DNA from 4 places in the Streptomyces sp. NPDC032198 genome. Region 2 is predicted to be linked to each of the others. Evidence: riboswitches for the same ligand, from Rfam matches in the RefSeq annotation. Region 2 holds a riboswitch; each other region holds the start of a gene.
What was found. A riboswitch is a leader RNA that binds a small molecule or an ion and turns the genes downstream of it on or off. The one in region 2 is predicted to bind thiamine pyrophosphate.
Positions count from the first base shown of each region.

Region 1: it holds a riboswitch for thiamine pyrophosphate, as region 2 does, so the genes downstream of both, thiO (glycine oxidase ThiO) here and thiM (hydroxyethylthiazole kinase) in region 2, are expected to answer to the same signal.
Region 3: it holds a riboswitch for thiamine pyrophosphate, as region 2 does, so the genes downstream of both, thiC (phosphomethylpyrimidine synthase ThiC) here and thiM (hydroxyethylthiazole kinase) in region 2, are expected to answer to the same signal.
Region 4: it holds a riboswitch for thiamine pyrophosphate, as region 2 does, so the genes downstream of both, AB0E78_RS28205 (thiamine ABC transporter substrate-binding protein) here and thiM (hydroxyethylthiazole kinase) in region 2, are expected to answer to the same signal.

Region 1 covers NZ_JBEZVL010000001.1:416,255-421,206, reverse strand. The annotation lists gene pknB (Stk1 family PASTA domain-containing Ser/Thr kinase) at 1-827, opposite strand, end outside; gene AB0E78_RS01975 (thiazole synthase) at 919-1,713, opposite strand; gene thiS (sulfur carrier protein ThiS) at 1,720-1,938, opposite strand; gene thiO (glycine oxidase ThiO) at 1,935-3,125, opposite strand; TPP riboswitch at 3,123-3,235, opposite strand; gene AB0E78_RS01960 (FAD-dependent oxidoreductase) at 3,420-4,586, shown strand; gene AB0E78_RS01955 (Rv2175c family DNA-binding protein) at 4,678-4,952, shown strand, end outside.
Region 2 covers NZ_JBEZVL010000008.1:354,642-359,593, forward strand. The annotation lists gene thiD (bifunctional hydroxymethylpyrimidine kinase/phosphomethylpyrimidine kinase) at 1-634, opposite strand, end outside; gene thiE (thiamine phosphate synthase) at 631-1,269, opposite strand; gene thiM (hydroxyethylthiazole kinase) at 1,503-2,282, opposite strand; TPP riboswitch at 2,330-2,455, opposite strand; gene AB0E78_RS23430 (class I SAM-dependent methyltransferase) at 2,780-3,520, opposite strand; gene AB0E78_RS23435 (helix-turn-helix transcriptional regulator) at 3,874-4,952, opposite strand, start outside.
Region 3 covers NZ_JBEZVL010000002.1:208,266-213,217, forward strand. The annotation lists gene thiC (phosphomethylpyrimidine synthase ThiC) at 52-1,896, opposite strand; TPP riboswitch at 1,889-2,033, opposite strand; gene AB0E78_RS06105 (YibE/F family protein) at 2,105-3,565, shown strand; gene AB0E78_RS06110 (SsgA family sporulation/cell division regulator) at 3,657-4,094, opposite strand; gene AB0E78_RS06115 (IclR family transcriptional regulator C-terminal domain-containing protein) at 4,198-4,923, opposite strand.
Region 4 covers NZ_JBEZVL010000011.1:90,215-95,166, forward strand. The annotation lists gene AB0E78_RS28200 (iron ABC transporter permease) at 1-1,541, opposite strand, end outside; gene AB0E78_RS28205 (thiamine ABC transporter substrate-binding protein) at 1,610-2,704, opposite strand; TPP riboswitch at 2,788-2,905, opposite strand; gene rlmN (23S rRNA (adenine(2503)-C(2))-methyltransferase RlmN) at 2,960-4,066, opposite strand; gene AB0E78_RS28215 (hypothetical protein) at 4,216-4,674, shown strand; gene AB0E78_RS28220 (phosphatidate cytidylyltransferase) at 4,761-4,952, opposite strand, start outside.

The DNA of each region.
Region 1 (4,952 bases), on a different contig from region 2:
GCCGCCCTGGCCTGCCCGAGGAGCGCCACCGCGTCGTACGGGCGGACGTCGGGTGTGCGGGCGGTGGCGGAGGCGACCAGCTCGTCGAGCTCGACGGGGAGCCCCGGAACGACCGCCGACGGGGGCGGTACGTCTTCGTGGAGGTGCTGGTAGAGCACCTGGGCGGGGGACTCACCGGAGTGCGGCTTGGCGCCGGTCAGCATTTCGTAGAGCACGACCCCGCACGCGTACACGTCCACACGCGTGTCGGACGTGCCGTGTTCTATCTGCTCGGGAGCGAGATAGGAGACGGTGCCGAGGACCGTGCCGGTCGTGTTCGTGACGGTGTCCACCGCGCGCACGAGCCCGAAGTCGGCGACCTTGACCCGGCCATCATCCCCTATGAGGACGTTCTCCGGCTTCATGTCGCGGTGCACGAAGCCCGCGCGGTGCGCGGCGCCGAGCGCGGCGAGGACCGGCTCCAGGATGTCGAGGGCCGCGCGCGGCTGCAGGGCGCCGCGATCGCGGAGCACGTCACGCAGGGTGCATCCCGCGACGTACTCCATCGCGAGATAGACGTACGCACCGTCGGCGCCCTGGTCGTACACCCCCACCACGTTCGGGTGCGAGAGCCGGGCGATCGACTTCGCCTCGCGGATGAAGCGCTCGACGAATGAGACGTCGGCGGCCAGCGTCGGGTGCATCACCTTGAGCGCGAGCACGCGGTCGAGGCGGGTGTCCACGGCCCGGTAGACCGTGGCCATCCCGCCGACCGCGATCCGCCCGTCCACGCGGTAGCGGCCGTCGAGCACCTGCCCGACGAGCGGGTCCTGAAGGGTCGTGTCCACGCAGGGAGTCTACGAGCCACCGCTGACACCGTTGCCCGCCCGGTCGGACTCGGGCCCCGACTGCAGCCGAGCTGTAACAGGGGCGGGACGCTCAGAACGCGGGCCGCTCCGGGTCGAGCCGGGCCATTCCCTCCACGGGCGAGGACGCCTCGGCGAAGTGGCGCCGGGGAATGCGCCCCGCACGGTACGCGAGCCGTCCGGCCTCGACGCCGTGCCGCATGCCCTCGGCCATCAGGACCGGTTCCTGCGCCCGGGTAACAGCGGAGGCGAGCATCACACCCGCGCACCCCAGTTCCATCGCGAGCGCCGCGTCGGACGCCGTGCCCGCCCCCGCGTCCAGGATCACCGGCACGCCCGCGCGCTCGACGATCAGCTGGAAGTTGTGCGGGTTGCGGATGCCGAGCCCCGAGCCGATGGGGGAGCCCAGCGGCATGATCGCCGCGCAGCCCACGTCCTCCAGCTTCCGGGCAAGCACCGGGTCGTCGTTCGTGTACGGGAGGACCGTGAAGCCGTCGTCGACGAGGGTCTCGGCGGCGTCGATGAGCTCGATCGGGTCGGGAAGCAGCGTGCGCTCGTCCGCGATGACCTCCAGCTTGACCAGGTCGGTGCCGAGCGCCTCCCGCGCGAGCCGGGCGGTCAGGACGGCCTCGCCCGCGGTGAAGCAGCCCGCCGTGTTCGGCAGCACACGGATGCCGAGGCGGTCCAGGACGGAGAGCACGGAGCCCTGCACGCCGGGATCGAGGCGGCGCATCGCGACCGTCGTCAGCTCCGTCCCGGAGGCGACGAGGGAGCGTTCCAGGACGTCGAGGCTCGGCGCACCGCCCGTACCCATGATCAGTCGGGAGGAAAGGGTGAGCCCGCCGATGGCGAAGGGATCGTCTGCCATGTCGGTTCAGCCTCCTTGTACGGCTGTGAGGACCTCGACGCGGTCGCCGTCATTGAGCGGGGTGTCAGACCAGCGCGTGCGCGGGACGACGGTTTCGTTGAGGGCGGCGGCGACGCCGGACGGGGCCGTGGTCAGGGTGGCGACGAGGGCGTCGAGCGTGGTGCCCGCGGCAACGTCGCGTGCTTCTCCGTTGACGGAGACGGCTGTCACTGCTGGGAGGGTCATGCGGGCTGCTCCATGAAGCGCTGCGTGCGGGGGGTGCCGGCGAAGCGCAGAGGGGTGAACCCCCGCGCCTCGTCGGGCAGTTCGCCGGTGGTCAGGGCGTGCGCCATGACGTCACCGGTGACGGGCGTCAGAAGGACGCCGTTGCGGTAGTGCCCGGTGGCCAGCTGGAGGCCGGGGAGCGCGGTCGGGCCGAGCAGCGGCGCGTTGTCGGGGGAGCCGGGGCGCAGGCCCGCGCGGGTCTCCGTCAGCGGCAGTTCCGTGATGCCGGGTACGAGCTCGTGGGCGTCCCGCAGCAGCTCGTACACGCCGCCCGCCGTGACCGTCGTGTCCCAGCCGAGTTCCTCGCTGGTCGCGCCGACGACGAGCTCGCCGTTCTCGCGCGGCACCAGGTAGACGTGGCTGCCACGCACCACGGCGCGCACGGTGCGGCTCAGGAACGGCGCGTACCGCTGCGGCACCGTGAGCCGCAGCACCTGCCCCTTCACGGGGCGTACTGGCGGCAGGACACCCTCGGGGACGCCGGAGAGGCGTCCGCTGAGGCTGCCCGCGGCGAGCACGGTCTGACCGGCCTCCAGGGCGGTGCCGTCGGCGAGGACGACTCCGGTGGCCCGGTCCCGTACGACCGAGAGACGGTCCACCCACGCGTGGTGGAAGGCCACGCCCGCCCGCTCGCAGGCCACCAGGAGCGCCGCGGCGAGCCTGCGCGGGTCGATCTGGTGGTCGCCGTCGACGCGCAGTCCGCCCCGGACCCCCGGTGCGAGCATCGGTTCGAGGCGGCGGCACTCGCGCCCGCTCAGCCACTCCGAGGCGAGCCCCGACTGCTGCTGAAGGGCGTGCAGCTCCCGCAGATGGGCACGGTCGTCGGAGTCGAGCGCCACGGCGAGCGTGCCGCACGCGCGGTAGCCGAGATCGCGGCCGCTCGCCTCGGTCAGCTCGGCCGCGAACTCGGGATAGCGCTGCGCGGAGGCCAGATTCAGGCCGAGCAGCGTCTGCTCCCCGTAGTGCAGCTCGGTGACGGCGGCCAGCATGCCCGCGGCGACCTGCGCCGCGCCGCCGCCGGGCTCGGGGTCCACGACCGCGGCGGACAGGCCGCGCTGGGCCGCCCGCCAGGCCGTGACCAGGCCGATGATGCCGCCCCCGACGACAAGGACGTCGGTCGTCTCTCGGGGTGGTGTACGTGGATGCATGGGCGTCCAGCCCCTCCCTTCGCCGGCATGACCCGGATCAGGTTCGTACGGTCGGAGGCCGTCCAGCCTCCCTCTCAGCCCGGTGCGTCCGGGCTCCCGCGAGTGCTCTGCACGGCAACCTTAGCCTTTGGTGTCCCGGGGTAGGTAGGGCAGCTGTGCGGTCAGGAGCAGTGACGGTGTGTCAGAGATCTCCTCGCGGGGCCCTGAGACGCGCGTCGCCCGCCGCCCTAGAGTGATCGGGTGAGTGAGCAGCGGAGGCAGGAAGAGCGCCGGGTCGTCATCGTCGGTGCGGGGATGGCCGGGGTGCAGACCGCCGTGGCCCTGCGCGAGCAGGGGTTCGCCGGGGCGGTCACCCTGATCGGCGCGGAGCCCCATCAGCCGTACGACAGGCCGCCGTTGTCCAAGGCCGTGCTGCTCGGCAAGGCGGAGGGCTCCGCCTTCGACATCGACTTCGAGGCGCTCGGCATCGAGCTGAGCCTGGGCCACGAGGTCACGGGCGTCCGCCCCGCGGACCACGCACTGGACACCGCGTCGGGCCCGGTGCCCTACGACGCCCTCGTCATCGCCACCGGCGCCCGGCCCATCCTGCTGCCCGGCGTCTCCGGGGTCCCCGGCGTCCATCTGCTGCGCACCCTCGACGACGCCGAGCGGCTGCGGCCCGTGCTCGCCGAACAGCACCGCATCGTGGTCGTCGGCGCCGGCTGGATCGGCGCCGAGTTCGCGACCGCCGCACGCGAGGCGGGCTGCTCGGTCACTGTCGTCGAGGCCGCCGCGCGACCGCTGGCCGGGGCGCTGCCCGCGGAGGTCGCGGCGCCGATGACGTCCTGGTACGCCGACTCCGGAGCCGAGCTGCGCACCCACGCGCGCGTGGACCGCGTCGAGCCCGGCAGCGTCCTCCTGGACGACGGCACCCGGCTGCCCGCGGACGCGGTCGTCGTCGGTATCGGCGCACGCCCCGCCACGGACTGGCTCGCGGACTCCGGCATCACCCTGGGCGCCCACCGTGAGGTCCTCGCCGACGACCACCTGCGGACGTCGGAACCCGATGTGTACGCGGTCGGCGACTGCTCCTCCTTCCCTTCGGGAAGGTATGGCGAGCGCCTGCTCGTCCACCACTGGGACAACGCCCTCCAGGGCCCGCGCACGGTCGCGGCGAACATCATCGGCGAGACCCCTTCGGCGTACGACCCGGTCCCGTACTTCTGGTCCGAGCAGTTCGGCCGCTTCGTCCAGTACGCCGGTCATCACGCGTCCGCCGACGAGCTGGTGTGGCGCGGCGACCCCTCGGGGGCGGCCTGGAGCGTGTGCTGGCTCCGGCGGGGCGCCCTGGTCGCCCTCCTCGCGGTGGGCCGCCCCAGGGACCTGGCACAGGGCCGCAAGCTGATCGAGGCGGGCGCCCGCCTGTCCGCCGAGCTGGCGTCGGACCCCGCCGTACCGCTCAAGAAGGCAGTGCTGCCCTAAGCGCTGCCGGGACCGCTGCCGGGACCGCTGCCGGGACCGAGGGGGACCCGCTGCCCGGCCGCTGTCGGTGCCCGGAGCTAGGCTTGTCCCCGTGACCGAGATTGACGCAAAGACTGATGCTCTCGTCCCCGAGTGGCTCCACCTCCCCGACATCGCAGAAATGCTCGACGTCGAGGTGACGCGTGTGCGCCAGCTGGTCAAGGAGGGCCAGCTGATCGCCGTGCGCCGTGGTGAGAACCGCGCGCTCGCCGTGCCGGCGGCCTTCATCGACGGCGACAAGATCGTCAAGGGCCTCACCGGCACCCTGACGCTCCTGCGGGACGACGGCTTCTCCGACGAAGAGATGCTGGAGTGGCTCTTCACCCC
Region 2 (4,952 bases):
GAGGCGCGGACAGCTCGGTGACGCCCGCGCCCAGGGCGCCCGTGGCGTCTGTGCCGTCGGCGAGGATGTCGACGGAATCTGCGTCGTGCGTGTGGTGGCCGCCCTTGAGCAGGACCCGCCGGGCGCCGGTGTGGAGGAGCGCGTGGGCCTGCTCGATGGCGTCGGTGCGGTTCTTGGCGGCGGCGATGCCGAGGAGGTCGCCGGCCTCGGGGAGGTTGGGGGTGATGAGGTCGGCGAGAGGCAGGAGACGCTCGCGCAGCACGGTTACCGCATCGGCCTCCAGGAGGCGGTGACCGCTGGTCGAGACCATGACGGGGTCCAGGACGACGTAGCGGGGGCGGTGGCGCTCCAGCGCGTCCGCGACGGCTGCGGCGATGGCGGCGTCGGCCAGCATTCCGATCTTGACGGCGTCCACCCGGACGTCGGCGAACAGCGTGTCGAGCTGCTCGGTGACGAACGCCGCAGGCACGGCATGGATGCCGGTGACGCCCTGGGTGTTCTGTGCGGTCAGGGCGGTCAGGACTGCTGTTCCGTAGGCGCCGTTGGCGGAGAACGCCTTCAGGTCGGCCTGGATGCCGGCGCCGCCGGAGGGGTCGCTGGCGGCGATGCTGAGGGCGATGGGCGGGCTGGTCACGCGGGGACCTCCTGGCGCAGGGTGCGGATGAGGGAGTGCGCTGCGGCCTCGGGGTCGGACTGTCCGCAGACCGCGCTGACGACAGCGAGCCCGGCCGCACCGCTTGCCCTGACCGCGGCGGCCTCGGATGCGCCGATCCCGCCGATGGCCACGCATGGCAGCGGGCTCTCCTGGACGATCCGGGCCAGGCCTCCCAGGCCGAGCGGGGCGTCCGCGTCTGGCTTGGTGGACTGCGGGAACACCGGACCGACACCGAGGTGGTCGACGGCATCCGGTACGTGCGCCAGCTGCCCGGGACGGCTGACGGACAGGCCGATGTAGGCATGGGGGCCGAGCCGCTGCCGGGCGGTCGTGGGGGAGAGGTCCCGCTGCCCCAGGTGGACGCCGTCCGCGTCCAACCAGACCGCCACATCCAGACGATCATTGACGATCAAGGGGACACCGGTGCCGGCGAGTTCGGCCTGGATCCTCCGGCCCAGCGCGCACAGCGTGCGGGCGTCCGCGTCCGGATCGCGCAACTGGACAGCGGTCACACCGCCCTTGACGGCGGCCGCCACTGTGGCCGCGACACCACGGTCGCCGCAGAGCCGGGTGTCGGTGACGAGATACAGGGATAGGTCAAGTGGTGGTCGCATGGGTTGCTCCTTGGGGTCTCCCGGCCGGGGAAGGGCGGGGGAAACGCATCGGGAGGTGCAGGGAAAGGCAGGGCCCTGACGTGCAGGAACCTTGAGTTGTCCGCAGGGGCGAGGGTGTGCGTCTGCGGGGTCTGACGCACTTGGTGGTGGGGTCGCACCCCAGGTCGGCGGAGGCTGTTCAGCAGGTGGCGTTCGGCCGACCGCTCGCTGCCAACCCGGCAACACCGCTGCGCTCAGCGCAGGTTGAGAGCCTCGGCGAGCCGGTCCGGGCTGAGCTCGTACAGTGCATCGATCAGTGCGACCGCGAACGTGCCGGGCCCCGTCGAGCGCGTGGCGGCACTCTCCGCGGCCACGGTGAGCAGGCCCGACGCGGCAGTGGCGGCCAGCAGTGCATCGCCCGTGACGGCCGTGCAAGCAGCCACCAGGGCGCCCAGTGAGCAGCCGGTACCCGTCACCCGTTGCAGCAGCGGGTGACCATTGGCCACACGCACCACGCGCGTCCCGTCCGTAAGGACGTCCTCCGGACCGCTCACAGCGACCGCGCAGCCGTAGCGCCGGCCCAGCCCGCCGGCCGCGTCCAGCGCCGCCTCGGGGGCGTCCGTGCTGTCCACGCCGCGCCCGCCCGTGCCGCCGCTGTCCAGGGCCAGGATCTCGGAAGCATTGCCGCGAATGACCGCTGGAGGCGCGATCTCCAGGAGTTCGCGGGCCAGGCCGGTGCGCCAGGGCAGCGCGCCGACCGCCACCGGGTCGAGCACCCACGGGCGCCCGGCCCCGGCCGCTTCTTTGACCGCGACGCGCATCGCCTCGGCCGTCGCGGACGTGACCGTCCCCAGGTTGATCAGGACGCCCCCGGCCACCCGGGCCAGTGCTCCGGCCTCCTGCGGGCTGTGCACCATCGCGGGGGAGGCCCCCGCCGCGAGCAGCACGTTCGCGGTGAACTGCGACACCACGACGTTGGTCAGGCAGTGCACAAGGGGTGCGGAGCTCCGCAGCGACGCGATCACGTCCGCCACGGCATCACGGGAAACGGCAGGGCCGTTCTGGGCAGGTACGGAGGCAGCATCCATCGTCAACACTCTTCCTACGCCGGCATTACCCGGTCCAGGTTCATGCGGTCGGCGGAAAGGGGAGCAAGTCCCGTCCGCCCTCTCAGCCCGGCTACTCCCGAGCTCCCGCGGTGGTCACCACGCAATGTACCTCCCCCGGGAACGGGAGTTCGCACTCGGGGCACCGCACGGCAGGACACGGCTCTGCCGGAGGAACTGACAAGGCCGCCGCCCTGGTGCACACTCTGGGCGCAGACTCGTAGCCCGTGTCGTATTGCTCGCCGGGCGGGAGGTCCGTGACGAGGTCTCTGAGGCTGTGCAGTGCGTCGGTGAATCCCGCGACCACCTGACCGATGCGATCCTGCATAGCTCCAGATTTCGTCAACCCGTCAACCTTTGCAATGGGAGATCTCTCCAAGCTCGGCGGTTGGCCCACCGGGCTTCACGTCTCGGCACGGCGGAACTTATGGTTTGTGGGTTACCCAGAGCAGTTCCGCCGGCCAGCGGTGTGCCCAGTCGGGAGGGTCGGTTTCGTTGTAGCCGTTGGGTGTTCCGAGTTCGGGCCGCGGCTCGATGAGGTCGTCGATGATGAGACCCGCGCCGCGCAGGACCTTGACCCAGTCGCCGTAGGTGAGCTGATAGCTGGTCGCGCCGTCGTCTTCGGCGATGGCGCTCAGCCCGAAGTAGTCCTTCTGCAGCGTCGTGGTCACGCGGCTGGCGGCTTCGTCGTAGCAAGCTTCGAACCAAGGGCTGGCGACGTTGAACACCAGGCGCCCGCCTCGGCCCAAGACGCGTGCGGCCTGCGGGACGGCCAGGTGCGGGGGCGCCCAGCTGAGCCCACCGAAGTCGCAGAACACCAGGTCGAAGCTGTCGGCGGCGAAGGGGAGTTGTTCGGCGGCGCCTTGCACCAGCGGGTAGCGGACGGCTCCCATCGCGCGGGCCGCTGCGGCGAGTTGGGCTTCGGACAGGTCGATCCCGACCACGGAGGCACCCTCGGCGGCGAGCGCCCTGGACCACTGGCCGGCGCCACAGCCGAGTTCGAGGACGCGCTTGCCGGTGACGTCGCCCAGGGCGTGCAGGTGCGCGTCGGGGATGGAGTACATGCCCCACAGCCGGGGTGTGGCGCCGATTTGCGGGTCGTGCTCGTGCTGGTAGGCGCTGCTGATCTGGTTCCAGAGCCGCCGGTTGGCGGGGATGCTGTCCACGCGCCGACTCCAGCACTGCCTGCCGGGGGCGGTCAACACGATTATGGCACTGGGCGGCCCTCGCCTCGGTTGCTTCCCCGGCGCTTTGCCGACGGCGAGCAGATCATGCGTGTGCCCCTCGACGGTGGTGAGCGTCGGTCGGTTGGTATCGCCGACGTGACGGTCCATCGCAACTTCTACTCGATAGTGGACAAGAACGGTCAGCTCGAAGACACCGTGGAGGTTCCAGGGCCCGGCGGGCGGGGAGCTGGCAGGTCCAGCCGTGCCGTTTGAGCAGGGCCGCGACGCCCTGGGCGGCTCGGCGCATCGGTGACCCCGGTGGCCCTCGTCGTCGGAGCGTCACCGCGCAGCGGTCAGCGGTCACGGGTGAGCGCGGTGGCGAGTTGGGTGCGGGAGCGGATGCCGAGTTTGCGGTAGATGCGGCTCAGCACGGTTTCTACGGTCTTGACCGAGATGAACATCTGCTGGGCCGCTTCCTGGTTCGTCGCGCCGGTGCGCACGAGTTCGGCCAGATGCAACTCGTGTTCGGTCAGACGCTGGGGCGTCGGCGGAGCCGAGCTGCTGGGTGCGGAGGGATGGCCTGTCAGGTGGGTCAGGTGGTTGTTCGCGAGCGCGGTCCAGGGGCGTGCTTCGGCGTCCTCGAAGAGCGTACGAGCCCTTTCCCACGCCGTTCGCGCAGCGGCGGCACGCCGACGGCGGCGCTCGACACGGCCGCGCAGCAGGTGGGTGCGGCCCTCCTCGACGGGGAGGCCGAGCGCGGCGAAACCGTGGGCAGCGTCCGCCAGGAGTTCCGCGGCCTCTTCGACGGCGTCGGCACCGTCGAGGTAGCGGCACAGGCCTCGGGCGCGGGTCAGCGCTGCGCGCAGAGCGGCGTGCGCGGGGTGCGCTCCCACCCGTTCCTGCATGTGCTCCAGCAGACCGCGGGCCTCGTCCGTACGACCGCAGAGCGCGTACGCCTCCACCGCGTCCCCCTGCCAGCGCAGCACCGCCGGATCAGCGGCCCCCGAGCGCGACTCCAGCTCCGCGACCTCCGACAACGTCGCGGCGGCCTTCTCGACGCGACCGGTGTGCAGAAGCGCAGCCCCCAGGGCCCACAGGCCGCGTGTGGTGTGCAGCGCATCCTGTTCCTCGCGCGAGGCGCGCACGCCGTGGGCGGCGTAGCGCAGTGCATGGGCGAAACTGCCGCCGCCGGCCTCGGCCATGGCCGCCGTATACCAAGCGGGACCGGGTGACAGGCCTGCCGCCGCCGTGAGGTCGACGGCGCGCGCCGACCAGCGCAGCGCCTGACCGCAGGCACCACGCCCTGCCTCGACCTCGGCGAGGCTGCGCCACAGGTCCACCAGGTCCTCCGGCTCACCGCACTCCTGGGCCGGGGGCATCAGCTGCAGGAGGAGAGCGCGGGCCTCGGGCAGGCGGGCGTCGAACACCGCGT
Region 3 (4,952 bases), on a different contig from region 2:
GAAGCGCCGCTCCAGAAGCCGAAGTTTCCTGGAGCGGCGCTTAACCGCGCGTCAGTCCGCCAGCGGCAGGTAGACCCGATTCCCGCTCGCGGCGAACTCCTTCGACTTCTGGAGCATCCCCGCCGCGACCTCCTCAGCCGTCGCGTCCGCAGCCGCAGTACCGCCGAACTGCTCTGTGATGCTGTGGCTAATCTTCATGCTGCAGAACTTCGGACCGCACATCGAGCAGAAATGCGCCGTCTTCGCGGGCTCCGCGGGCAGCGTCTCGTCGTGGAACTCCCGCGCCGTGACCGGGTCGAGGGCCAGGTTGAACTGGTCCTCCCAGCGGAACTCGAAGCGTGCGTCCGAGAGCGCGTCGTCCCAGTCCTGCGCGCCCGGGTGCCCCTTGGCGAGGTCCGCCGCGTGGGCCGCGATCTTGTACGTGATGACGCCGGTCTTCACGTCGTCGCGGTTGGGCAGGCCGAGGTGCTCCTTGGGCGTGACGTAGCAGAGCATCGCCGTGCCCCACCAGCCGATCATCGCGGCGCCGATGCCGGAGGTGATGTGGTCGTACGCGGGCGCGATGTCCGTGGTCAGCGGGCCGAGCGTGTAGAACGGCGCCTCCTCGCAGATCTCCTGCTGAAGGTCGATGTTCTCCTTGATCTTGTGCATCGGGACGTGGCCCGGGCCCTCGATCATGGTCTGTACGTGATGACGCTTGGCGATCGTGTTGAGTTCCCCGAGCGTGCGCAGCTCGGCGAACTGCGCCTCGTCGTTGGCGTCCGCGATCGACCCGGGGCGCAGACCGTCGCCGAGCGAGTACGTCACGTCGTACGCCGCGAGAATCTCGCAGAGCTCCTCGAAGTTCTCGTAGAGGAAGCTCTCCTTGTGGTGCGCGAGGCACCAGGCCGCCATGATCGAACCGCCGCGCGAGACGATGCCGGTCTTGCGGTTGGCGGTCAGCGGGACGTACGGAAGGCGCACGCCCGCGTGCACCGTCATGTAGTCCACGCCCTGTTCGGCCTGCTCGATGACCGTGTCCTTGTAGATCTCCCAGGTCAGCGCCTCGGCCTGGCCGTCGACCTTCTCCAGGGCCTGGTAGAGCGGCACGGTGCCGATGGGCACGGGGGAGTTGCGCAGGACCCACTCGCGGGTCGTGTGGATGTTGCGCCCGGTGGACAGGTCCATGACCGTGTCGGCGCCCCACTTGGTCGCCCAGGTCATCTTGTCCACCTCCTCCTCGATGGAGGAGGTGACCGCGGAGTTGCCGATGTTGGCGTTGACCTTCACCAGGAACTTCTTGCCGATGATCATCGGCTCGATCTCCGGGTGATTGACGTTGGCGGGGATCACCGCGCGGCCCGCGGCGACCTCCGCGCGCACGACCTCGGGGTCGAGGTTCTCGCGGATCCCGATGAACTCCATCTCGGGCGTGATCTCGCCACGGCGGGCGTACGCGAGCTGCGTCACCGCCTGGCCGCCGCGGCCCCGGCGGGGCTGGCGCGGGCGGCCGGGGAAGACCGCGTCGAGGTTCTTCAGGCCACCGCGCGGCGAGGTGTGCTTGATGCCGTCGTCCTCGGGACGGGGCGGGCGGCCCACGTACTCCTCGGTGTCGCCGCGGGCGATGATCCAGTTCTCGCGCAGGGGCGCGAGGCCCCTGCGGACGTCGGTGTCGATGGACTCGTCGGTGTACGGCCCCGAAGTGTCGTACAAGGTCACGGCCTTGCCGTTGGTGAGGTGCACCTGTCGGACCGGCACCCGCAGGTCGGGGCGTGAACCCTCGACATACGCCTTGTGCCAGCCGATGGACTTCCCGGCCTCGGCCGCGACGGTGTGCTCGGCGTTTCCTACGTTCTCGCCGTTCTCGCCGTTCTCGTCGCTGCTGGAGGCAGGCGTGCGTGCGTCCGCTGTGGTCATGAGACCTACTCCCTACGCCGGCATTACCCGGTAACAGGTTCGGCGGTCGACGCAGCGGATTCCGTACGGTTCATACCGTTTCGTACGGAGGTCAGCGCCCTCTCAGCCCGGTGCTCCGAGCTCCCGCGTTTGCAAAGGTGCCTCCACGCTAGCGTCCCGTCGGGCGCGCTGAACAGAGGGCCCCCTCCGTTCTTGCGATGATCGGGCAGTGACCACCACACAGCCGCCGTCCCAGCCGCCCGCCCCGAACGTGCCGCACGACTCGCACGGGCACTCCCACAGCCATGGCCCGGCCGCCCCCGTCTCCAAGCATCTGCGCAAGGTCATCGCCGCCGTGCTGATTCCTTTCGCCGCGGCGGTGGTCGTGGGGCTCGCGGTGTTCTGGCCAGGGGGCGCACCGTCCCACGAACGCACCGGAGTCGGCTTCGACCGGCAGACCCAGTCAGCCACGGTGGCGAAGCTGAAAGAGCTCCCCTGCAGTGAGGTGAACGCCTCCCAGACTCCGCCCAACGGCGACACCTCCACCGCCGAGGAGCAGTCCGCGCAGTCCCGCGCGAAGGGCGTCTGCAAGAAGGCGACGATCGAGGTGACCAGCGGAAAGGACAAGGGCCGCACGTTCACCGAGATCGTCCAGCCGGACTCACCGCGGCAGTTGCGCCAGGGCCAGGAGGTGGTGGTCGCCTACGAGCCCACGGCCCCCGAGGCGTTGCAGTACTCGGTCACCGACGTGAACCGGAAGCTCCCCATGGCGCTGCTCGCCGGGATCTTCGCACTCGCCGTGGTCGTGGTGGGACGAATGCGCGGCGTCATGGCCCTGGTGGCGCTGGCGTTGAGCTTCCTGGTCCTGACGTTCTTCATCCTGCCCGCGATCCTGCAGGGCTCGAACCCGCTGGTCGTGGCGGTGATCGGGGCCAGCGCCATCATGCTGATCGCGCTCTATCTGTGCCATGGCCTCACGGCGCGTACCTCGGTCGCGGTCCTCGGCACGCTGATCTCCCTGCTCCTCATCGGCCTCCTCGGCTCGCTCTTCATCGGCTGGGCCTCGCTGACGGGCAACACGGACGACAACACCGGCCTGATCCACGGCCTGTATCCGTCCATCGACATGAGCGGTCTGCTGCTCGCCGGCGTCATCATCGGCTCGCTCGGCGTACTCGACGACGTGACGGTGACGCAGACGTCCGCGGTCTGGGAACTGCACCAGGCCAACCCCACGATGGGCTGGCGCGGTCTGTACGGCGCCGCCATCCGCATCGGCCGCGACCACATCGCCTCGGTCGTCAACACCCTGGTCCTGGCCTACGCGGGTGCCGCGCTGCCCCTGCTGCTGCTCTTCTCGATCGCCCAGAGCAGCGTGGGCACGGTGGCCAACAGCGAGCTGGTGGCCGAGGAGATCGTGCGCACCCTGGTCGGCTCGATCGGCCTGGTCGCCTCCGTACCGGTGACGACCGCGCTCGCGGCCCTGGTGGTCTCGGCCGACCGCTCGACTCCCACGGGCCACACGGGAAGCGCGGCCCGCCCGGGAGGCGCGAGCCACCCGGGAGGCGCGAGCAACGCTGGAGGCGCGGCCCACCCCGGAGGCGGTGCCACTCCCGCCGCCCCCGCCACCCCCGTCCTGCCCGCACCCAAGCAGAGCCGCGGCGGAAAAGGCCGACGCCGCAAGGCCTGAGGCTCGCGCGGCCCGGCGCCGCAAGGCTTACGCGGCCGATGCCACGAAATGCACCAATCTGCCGTACGGCTGCGCCCCTTGGTTCGCGGAGTCAGCCCGCGCTCTGCTCCTCGGCGAGGATCCGGTCCAGCGCTTCGTCCAGGTGCGTCTCGAAGTCGGCGAGCGCCCGCTCCTGCCCCAGCGGAACCAGCTTGTCCGTACGGTCCAAGAAGGCGAGGAGCGGTGGGATCCCCGCCCGGAACAGCGCCTGATCCGCACCGACCTGAAGCCGGATCAGTACATCGTCGAGCAGCTCGGGATCGGTGGGGGCGATGTGCACATCCCCGTCACCGCACGCCCCGCCCACCCCGTCGACCAGCAGCTCCCGCCCGAAGGCCCAGGTCACGGGTGCGTCTCCGGGGAGATGGAAGGTCAGCCGGACGGCGTAGGGATCGCCGGTCTCATAACGCAGCTCCACCGGGATGCGAAACGACAGCTCCTCGGAAACGAGGAAGCTCATCATGACCTCTGCCTGGACCGACTCGCGCATCGTCCGCCTACCCCGTCGCTAAAGCTCGACTGGCCAGGAACCAACTCCCTGACACTCATGGCATCTTGCTTAACGTACACATCAGATCACAAGGAGTGAGTTTTCAGATGCTGATAGAGAAGGCAAGTGTCCCCAGTAGCCTTCCGATCTCATTCTGCAAGCGTTCAGCCGCAGGGAGTAGCCGGTCCGCCTGATAGGACGGAACGGAAATTGCCATGGTGGCCGCGGTGTTACCCGCAGTGATCGGAATCGCGGCGCAGACCGTTCCCAGCGCGTACTCCTGCCGCTCCACCACGGGCTTCATCCGGCCCATAGCGTCCAGGCGCCGGATGAAACTCCGGTGGTCACGGACCGAGTACCGGGTGATCGACTGCACCGGATAGCGGGAGAGGTGGTCCTGCCGCTGTTCGTCGTCGAGTTGAGCGAGCAGACATTGCCCGATCGCATGGGCGTGTCCGGTCTCGCGGAAGTCGGCCCATTCCTCCACCGCCGGGTTCCCGGGTGTGTCCGCGACGGCCACGACCTCGATCTCGCCCTCCCGGTAGACGGCGAAGTACACCGGTACGCCGATGGCGTCCCGCCAGTGCTCAAGAGCCTCACCGATCATGCCGCGACGATTCTGCTGCGCCCCGCTCGCACTCAGCCTCTCGGCCGCCTCCCCGAGCACGAACACGCCCTTCTCCCGGCGCAGATAGCCCTCGTGCGTCAGCGTGCGCAGCAGGTGATACGCCGTGGGGAGTGCGAGCCCGGCCTCCCGGGCCAGCTGTTTGGCGGGCGCCCCCTCCTGATGCGCTGAAGCGGCCTCCAGCAGGTGCATCGCCCGCTGCACCGAGCCAATGAGAGTCGGCGCGGCCGCAG
Region 4 (4,952 bases), on a different contig from region 2:
ATCAAGATCGTCGAAAGTGCCATCGCCTGCCCGTAGTTGAGCTCACCGGCCCGCCCCAGGAGGCGGGCCACGGCGACCGGCAGGGTCGGGTTGTCCGGCCGCGCGATGAACACCGTCGCGCCGAACTCCCCCAGGGACACGGCGAAGGCGAACCCGGCGGCGATCAGCAGTGCCCGTCTCACCATCGGCAGATCGACCTCACGCCACGCCCGCAGCGGCGACGCTCCGAGCACGGCGGCCGCCTCGCGCAGGCGTCCGTCCACCGCGCGCAGGACGGGAAGCATGGTGCGTACGACGAAGGGCACGCCCACCAGCGCCTGCGCGAGCGGCACCAGGATCCACGTGGACCGAAGGTCCAGCGGCGGCTTGTCCAGCGTGATCAGGAACCCGAAGCCGACCGTCACCGCGGACACCCCGAGCGGCAGCATCAGCAGCGCGTCGAAGCCGCGCACCAGGCGGCCGGCCCTCCGGGTGAGCGCCGCCGCCGCGAGCCCGCCGACCACCAGGGCGATGGCGGTGGCGGCGAGCGCGTACTGGAGCGAATTCCACACGGCCTCGATCGGCGGGACGAGGAAGGCCCCGCCCTCCGCCGATGTCAGTTCCTTGTAGTAGGTGAAGCCGTAGCCGTCGGGGGTGCTCAGTGACCGCTCGATCAGGACCCCGAGCGGCAGCAGGATCAGCACGGCGATGGTGAGCATGACCCCGCCCAGCAGCGCCCACTGCCCCGCGCCGCGCGGCCGCCGCGCCACCCCGGACGCGTCGACGAGCTTCAGCGCACTCTCCCGCCTGCGCACCGTCCACGCGTGCACGGCGAGGATCAAGCCCACCGCCACGAACTGAACGATCGTCAGGACGGCGGCCGTGGACAGGTCGAGGAGCTGGGCGGTCTGCCGGTAGATCTCGACCTCGAGGGTCGAGTACGCGGGCCCGCCGAGGATCTGCACCACACCGAACGAGGTGAAGGTGAACAGGAAGACCATGAGCGAGGCGGCGGCTACCGCGGGCCCGAGCGCGGGCAGCGTCACGGTCCGCCACGCGGTCCACCGCGAGGCGCCGAGCATCCGCGCGGCCTCTTCCTGGCGCGGGTCGAGCTGCGACCAGAGCCCGCCCACCGTCCGTACGACGACGGCGTAGTTGAAGAAGACGTGCGCGAGCAGGATCGCCCACACAGTCGTGTCGAGGCGCACGCCCCACATCTCGTCGAGCAGCCCGCCCCGGCCGAGCAGCGCGAGGAACGCGGTCCCGACGACGACCGTCGGCAGCACGAACGGCACCGTGACGACCGCCCGGAGCACCTGCTTGCCCCTGAACTCGAAGCGCGCGAAGACATACGCGCCGGGGAGCGCGATCAGCAGCGTGAGCGCGGTCGACGCGAGCGCCTGCCAGGTGGTGAACCACAGCACGTGCCGGACGTCGGACTGCCCGACGACCTCCGCGATCCGCCCGAACTGCCACGCCCCGCCCACCTTCAAGCCGCGCGCGACGATCGCGGCGACCGGATAGGCGAAGAAGACCGCGAAGAACGCGACGGGCACGGCCATCAGACCGAGCCGCGCCGCGCCCCCGCGCGAGCGCCCCTTACGGGAAGCGCTCCCCTTAGGGGATCCGCTTACTTCAGTACGAGCGAGGTCCACGACTTGACCCACTGATCACGGTTGTCGGCGATCTTCTTCGGGTCCATGGTCTCCGGGTCGTCGACCTTCACGCCGTGCTTGACGAACAGCTCGGGCAGCTCGGTCTTCTCCCGCACCGGGTTCACGAACATGTTCAGCGGCATGTCCTTCTGGAACTCGGCGCCGATCAGGAAGTCGAGCAGCGCCTTGCCGCCCTTCTCGTTCTTGGCGTTGCTGAGCAGACCCGCGTACTCGACCTGCCGGAAGCAGGTGCCGGTCGCGACGCCGGTCGGCGCCTGCTTGGGCTGCGGCTTGGCGTAGAGCACCTCGACGGGCGGCGACGAGGCGTACGAGACGACGAGCGGCCGGTCGCCCTTGGCCTTCTTGCCGCCGGCGGACCCGGAGAACTCTTCGTTGTAGGCCTGCTCCCAGCCGTCGACGACCTTGACGCCGTTGGCCTTGAGCTTCTTCCAGTAGCCCTGCCAGCCGTCGTCGCCGTACTGCGCGGCGCTGCCGAGCAGGAATCCGAGGCCGGGCGAGGAGGTCGAGGCGTTCTCGGTGACCAACAGGTCCTTGTAGGCGGGCTTGGTCAGATCCGCGAAGGACTTCGGCGGCGCCAGCTTCTTGTCGGCGAAGTACTTCTTGTCGTAGTTGACGCAGATGTCGCCGCTGTCGACGGGCGTCACCCGGTGCTTGTCCCCGTCGACCCGGAACTCCGGCCCGACCTTCTCCGAGCCCTTGGCCTCGTACGACTGGAAGAGACCGTTGTCGAGCGCGCGCGAGAGCAGGGTGTTGTCGACGCCGAAGAAGACATCGCCCTGCGGGTTGTCCTTGGACAGGATCGCCTTGTTCACGGCCGCACCGGCGTCGCCGTCCTTCAGCACGTTGACCTTGTAGCCGGAGCTCTTCTCGAACGCCTTCAGTACGTCCTTGGAGACGTTGAAGGAGTCATGGCTGACGAGCGTGACGCTCTTGGAGTCGGCCTTGTCGCCGCTGTCCGACGAGCTGCCGCACGCGGAGAGCGCGACGAGCCCGATGCTCACCGCGACCGCGGTGACCGTGACCTTCTTGGTGGTGCTCACTGAGTTCATTCCTCCTGGAGTGACCAGGAAGAGACGCGGCCCTGCCCGCGGAACAGACCGGATCGGACCGGTCCGCGGGCAGGGCGCAACAGCTTGAGTGATGTCCGAACTTCCTACCCGGAATGACCCGGGCAAGGTTCAGAGGGTCTGCGGCCAACCTGTCCTTGGCTGCCGCACTCTCAGCGCTGTGGCGCTCCCCTGTCGGAATATGAAGATGTGTTCCGGCTATGAAGATGTGTTTCGGCCAGCCTATCGCCCGGCGGGCTAGCGCTCCGACGCGGCGAGCTGACCGCACGCCCCGTCGATCTCCTGGCCACGGGTGTCACGAACCGTGACGGGCACGCCATGGGCGGCGATGGCGTCCACGAAGGCCTTCTCGTCCTCGGGCCGCGAGGCCGTCCACTTCGACCCGGGCGTCGGGTTCAGCGGAATGAGGTTCACGTGCACGGGCTTGTTCTTCAGCAGCCGCCCGAGGCGGTCACCGCGCCAGGCCTGGTCGTTGATGTCGCGGATCAGCGCGTACTCGATGGAGAGGCGACGCCCCGACTTGGCGGCGTACTCCCACCCGGCGTCCATCACTTCACGCACGTTCCAGCGCGTGTTGACGGGTACGAGGGTGTCGCGGAGCTCGTCGTCGGGCGCGTGCAGCGAGATGGCGAGGCGGCACTTGAAGCCCTCGTCGGCGAACCGGTGGATGGCGGGCACCAGACCGACGGTCGACACGGTGATGCCACGCTGCGAGAGGCCCACACCGTCCGGCTCGGGATCGGTCAGCCTGCGAATCGCCCCGGTCACCCGGTTGTAGTTGGCAAGAGGCTCGCCCATCCCCATAAACACGATGTTGGAGAGCCGAGCGGGCCCTCCAGGGATCTCCCCGTCCCGCAGCGCGCGCATCCCGTCAACGATCTGGTGCACGATCTCGGCGGTCGACAGATTCCGGTCGAGCCCGGCCTGCCCGGTGGCACAGAACGGACAGTTCATCCCACACCCGGCCTGCGACGAGATGCACATCGTCACGCGGTCCGGATAGCGCATGAGCACGGACTCGACGAGCGTCCCGTCGAAGAGCCGCCACAGCGTCTTGCGCGTGGTGTCGTCGTCACAGCTGATGTGCCGCACCACGGACATCAGCTCGGGAAGCAGCGCCTCCTGAAGCTTCTGACGTGAACCGGCGGGAATGTCGGTCCACTGCTCCGGGTCGTGCGCGTACCGCGCGAAGTAGTGCTGCGAAAGCTGCTTGGCGCGAAACGGCTTCTCGCCGGCAGCGGCAACGGCTTCCTTGCGCTCGGCGGGCGTGAGGTCGGCGAGATGCCGCGGCGGCTTCTTGGCTCCGCGGGGCGCGACAAAGGTGAGTTCTCCGGGTACAGGCATGGTCCTTCCAGTGTCGCAGACGATGAGAGCCCTCCCCTGTCCACCCACGGCGGCGCTGAGAACCGGTCGGCCGAAGGTCTGTCATGTGCCTGACATAGATCACTAGAGTCTTCCCTGACAACATCAACTTCGCTGGAGGTAATCAGCACGTGTTGAATCAAACGGGGAAGGCGCTCTTGATCGGCGCCACCGCGGCGCTCGCCGTGACGACCGCGGCACCGGCCCACGCCGGGACCGGGGTCCGGGCCGCGGCGGTCAGCAAGCACCAGGAAGTGCGCTGCGTGAAGCAGAGCGGCAGGACCTGCGCTTACTCGGTCTCCTTCTTCTACTGGAACAAGAAGGGGTCCACCAAGCGTGGCCTGAACTACGTCCAGTCGGCCAGGTCTCCGTACAAGGCGGGTAAGGCCCGCTGGCTGTACAAGCAGCCGGGCGGCTCGACCCACGTCGGCAAGAGCTGGCGCAAGGCCCACTCGGTTCCGCACGGCAACGCCGCCGAGGTCGAGTGGGGCAAGGTCGGGACCACCACGGGGCCCAAGCTCCGCAAGGGCACGCTGGTCTGTGTGCAGTGGAAGAACCTCTCGCAGAAGGCGTGCCACAAGCTGAAGTAAGCGGCGTACGGCACACTGCGCGCGGCATGCGAAAAGGGGCTCGCCGTCCAGCTGGACGGCGAGCCCCTCACGTACACAAGCGCAGGTCAGCCGGACCCGACGAAGATGACCAGCAGCAGCCAGACCACCGGTGCGGTCGGCAGCAGTGAGTCGAGGCGGTCCATGATGCCGCCGTGTCCCGGCAGCAGCGTGCCCATGTCCTTGATGCCGAGGTCACGCTTGATCATCGACTCGCCCAGGTCCCCGAGCGTCGCGCTCGCGGCGACCGCGAGGCCGAT